Regions from separate parts of the Citrobacter sp. RHB25-C09 genome, predicted to be linked through region 1. Evidence: predicted binding sites of a transcription regulator. Region 1 holds the regulator's gene; the other holds the start of a gene.

What was found. Region 1 encodes Fur, which represses iron uptake genes when iron is present. Its sites were predicted from a motif close to ATAATAATGAGAACNACTATCAA; they were not measured.
Region 2: a site for Fur is predicted at 1,104-1,126, ahead of exbB (tol-pal system-associated acyl-CoA thioesterase). Genes of this name have one in related genera too.

Annotation. Positions count from the first base shown of each region.
Region 1 covers NZ_CP057483.1:1,409,420-1,411,625, reverse strand. The annotation lists gene fldA (flavodoxin FldA) at 1-304, shown strand, start outside; gene fur (ferric iron uptake transcriptional regulator) at 585-1,031, shown strand; gene chiQ (ChiQ/YbfN family lipoprotein) at 1,131-1,463, opposite strand; gene chiP (chitoporin) at 1,513-2,206, opposite strand, start outside.
Region 2 covers NZ_CP057483.1:671,804-674,009, reverse strand. The annotation lists gene exbD (TonB system transport protein ExbD) at 1-301, opposite strand, end outside; gene exbB (tol-pal system-associated acyl-CoA thioesterase) at 308-1,042, opposite strand; gene metC (cystathionine beta-lyase) at 1,292-2,206, shown strand, end outside.

The DNA.
Region 1 (2,206 bases):
TGATTTCAATGGCAAACTGGTGGCTCTTTTCGGCTGTGGCGACCAGGAAGATTATGCAGAATACTTCTGCGACGCGTTAGGAACTATTCGCGACATCATTGAGCCGCGCGGCGCAACCATCGTGGGTCACTGGCCGACGGCGGGTTACCACTTCGAAGCGTCTAAAGGTCTGGCAGATGACGACCATTTTGTCGGTCTGGCCATTGATGAAGATCGCCAGCCGGAGTTGACCGCTGAGCGCGTGGAAAAATGGGTAAAACAGATTTCCGAAGAATTGCATCTCGACGAAATTATTAACGCCTGATGTTATGCGGCGTAAACATGGTTTGCGCCGCATCAATAGACAGAACCAATCAAAATAATTGCTACAAATTTGTAACTTCCTTGCCCATCCCTGTACAATATGCAGGAGTTATTAGGTGGCGCTCTCATTTCCAGGCAATACCTCGTTATTATTAACATTTGCCAGAGCCTTGCGGTTTTCATTTAGACACGGCAGTCCTATAATGAATCGCAATATCTCGAGTGCAATTTCTGTCACTTCTTGTATGAAGTGAATCGTTTAGCAACAGGACAGATTCCGCATGACTGACAACAATACCGCATTAAAGAAGGCTGGCCTGAAAGTAACGCTTCCACGTTTGAAAATTTTGGAAGTTCTTCAGGGCCCGGAAAACCATCACGTCAGTGCGGAAGATTTATACAAACGACTGATCGACATGGGTGAAGAAATTGGTCTGGCGACCGTTTATCGCGTGCTGAACCAGTTTGATGACGCCGGTATCGTAACCCGCCACAATTTTGAAGGCGGCAAATCCGTTTTTGAACTGACGCAGCAACATCATCACGATCACCTGATCTGCCTTGACTGTGGGAAAGTGATCGAGTTCAGCGACGATTCTATCGAAGCGCGCCAACGTGAGATCGCGTCAAAGCATGGTATTCGTTTAACGAACCATAGCCTCTATCTCTACGGGCACTGCGCCGAAGGCGATTGCCGCGAAGATGAACAGGCGCACAACGCGAAATAAGTCACTGTATTCATAAAAGCCAACCTTAGGGTTGGTTTTTTTATGCCCAATAAAAGACCCGCAGAAAATGCGGGTCTTTTGTCTGCCGAACAGTAAGCGTTACTGCGCGCTGTTTTTGGTACGAATTTCATTCCAGATTTTATCGCAATCAGCGTTAACTGCCTGACCGTTTCCGCTATGCGCAGCCTGAATACATTGCTGGTAATCCAGTACGCGCACGCTTTCCTGGTTGGCAAACGCCTGATGCTGTTTCTCTTTCCTCAGTACGTTTAACACGCTCTGGCAGGCTTCAATTTTCTCTGGTGAACCCTGCGCCGTGTTGATACAGGCGCTGTACGCTTCTTTCAAACGACTGTCTTCTTTCGGTGCGGTAGAAGGAGCGCAGGCCACCAGTCCGGATGCCATCGCGGCGACGAGTAACAGTTTTTTCATAGAACAGTCCTCAACAGAGCGGCAGGCACCAGGCCCGCCGCTGCTGGCATTAGAAGATGGTGAACGGGGCAATCACGATGAATTTCACGTCGCGCTCATCCTGGAAGATGTTGCCGTAGCCGCCGCCCCAGCTTGGAATATTGGAGTGGTTGTCGTACTCGGTGAAGTGCAGTTTAAACATGGTGCCTTTCGCACGACCATCCTGCAGGGTGTAGACCGCATCCAGACTGTAAGAAGATTCTTCAATCGTACGGTTTTTATCGTAGTACGCATCTGGATTGCTCTGCCAGGTAGACGGTTTAGCGTCCCAGGCGTAAACATAGGATGCACCGACAGCCCAACCCGGCAGGTTCCAGTTTTTCAGATCATACATCGCGCCGAAGAAGACCGCTTTTTCGCCGTTGGCGTTGAAGTCTGAGCGGTTATCCCACCAGATGTCCAGACGACCGTTTGAGGAGGAGTAAGTCGGGGTCATACGTTGCAGGAAGAAACCCTGCTGCCCTTCCGCTTTCACCCAGGTGCCTTCCAGACGCAGATCAACCACTTCAGCCACTTTGTAGCCGAAGGTCAACGCCTGCAGCCAGGCCGTACCATCATAGATATCGCTTGCAGTACGGTTATCAACCTTATCGCGCGCGCCGTAGAACTGGTAGCTGGTGGAGAATGGGTTACCGGCTAAATCAAACTTGTAGCTGGCTTTCGCAAAGTACTGATCGACATAGCCTTCAGACTGACCAAATGCT
Region 2 (2,206 bases), 740 kb from region 1:
TAGTGTCTTTCTTCCCTGCTGTCAGCGTATTCAGCTGCGCAATCATGGTGTCATCCGTCACCGGATCGTTACCAATAAACATGGTGTTGTCCGCTTTTACGGACAGATACACCGGTTTTTCCGGACGCGGCTGCGGAGTGCTGGAAGACGCAGGCAGGTTCACCTTCACATCCACCGTTGCCAGCGGCGCGGCGACCATAAAGATGATCAGCAGCACTAACATGACATCGATAAACGGCGTCACGTTAATTTCATGCATTTCACCGTTATCGTCCAGGTTTTCGTTAAGACGCATTGCCATGAACCATTACCCTACACGTAATTTCTGCGCGCTACGGACCGGATGCGCCGATGCGCTGGCATCGAGATCGAGATCGCGGCTTTGCAGTAACAGCACCTGTGCTGCCACATCGCCCAGCATCGCTTTCAGGCCGCCAATCTGACGGGCAAAGATGTTATAGATAACAACCGCAGGAATAGCGGCAATCAGACCGATGGCCGTCGCCAGCAGCGCTTCTGCGATACCCGGCGCGACAACAGCCAGGTTGGTCGTTTGCGTCTGCGCAATACCAATGAAGCTATTCATAATGCCCCACACCGTACCGAACAGACCCACGAACGGTGAAATCGCACCGATAGTCGCCAGATAGCCGTTACCGCGCCCCATATGACGTCCAACCGCCGCAACGCGACGCTCCAGACGAAAACCGGTACGCTCTTTAATACCTTCATTGTCTTCGCTGCCCTGCGACAGTTCGAGTTCGTTCTGCGCTTCATTAAGCAATTGCGCACTTAAACTTTTGGCAGCAAATTCAGCGGCAATATCACTTGCCTGATCCAGAGAACGGGCTTCTGCCAGGCATTGTTGTTCGCGCTTAAGGCGACGCTTCTGGGACATAAACTCAACGCTCTTGCTGAAGAAAATAGCCCAGGTGACAACGGAAGCCAGAATCAAACCAATCATCACGCACTTAACAACGATATCAGCGTGCTGATACATACCCCAAACGGAAAGATCCGTCTGCATCAAATTATTACCCACTCTGTATCTCCAGGACGCAAATCACAAAAACTGAGCGTAATAATATCAAATCGACGTCGAATTGATAGTCGTTCTCATTACTATTTACATAGTGCCGCACCTTTGGTTCCTTTTCTTTGCGCTTACGCAGTAAAACGTCACACGAGACGATTTTGAGAAAATATTGTGCTTTATCCCTTTCGACGGGATGCGCAATTTGTCATTCGTGGTAGTTTAGACATCCAGACGTATAAAAACAGGAAACACAACATGGCAGAGAAGAAACTGGACACCACGCTTGTTAGCGCCGGACGGAGTAAGAAATACACCCTGGGTTCGGTAAACAGCGTGATTCAGCGTGCCTCATCGCTGGTTTTTGCGACAGTCGAAGCCAAAAAGCACGCCACCCGCAACCGCGCCAACGGCGAGTTATTTTATGGTCGTCGCGGTACGCTGACCCATTTCTCGCTCCAGGAAGCGATGTGTGAACTGGAAGGCGGTGCCGGTTGTGCCCTCTTCCCCTGCGGCGCCGCAGCGGTAGCCAATACGATCCTCGCCTTTGTCGAACAGGGCGACCACGTCCTGATGACCAACACAGCCTATGAGCCCAGCCAGGACTTCTGCACGAAAGTGCTGGGCAAGTTGGGCGTGACCACCGGCTGGTTCGATCCGCTGGTCGGCGCGGATATTGTTAAGCATATTCAGCCCAATACCAGAGTGGTATTTCTGGAATCGCCGGGTTCGGTAACCATGGAAGTGCATGACGTTCCGGCAATTGTTGCCGCCGTCAGACGCGTCGCGCCGGATGCCATCATTATGATTGATAACACCTGGGCGGCTGGCGTTCTGTTTAAAGCGCTCGATTTCGGCGTCGACATCTCCATTCAGGCTGGCACCAAATACCTGATTGGTCATTCTGATGCGATGATCGGTACGGCTGTTGCTAACGCCCGCTGCTGGGATCAACTGCGCGAGAATGCCTATCTGATGGGGCAGATGGTTGATGCCGATACCGCCTATATGACCAGTCGCGGCCTGCGAACGTTGGGCGTGCGTCTGCGTCAGCATCACGAAAGCAGCCTGAAGATCGCCGAGTGGCTGGCTGCACATCCTCAGGTCGCGCGCGTAAATCATCCGGCGTTGCCGGGCAGTAAAGGACACGAATTCTGGCAGCGAGACTTTACA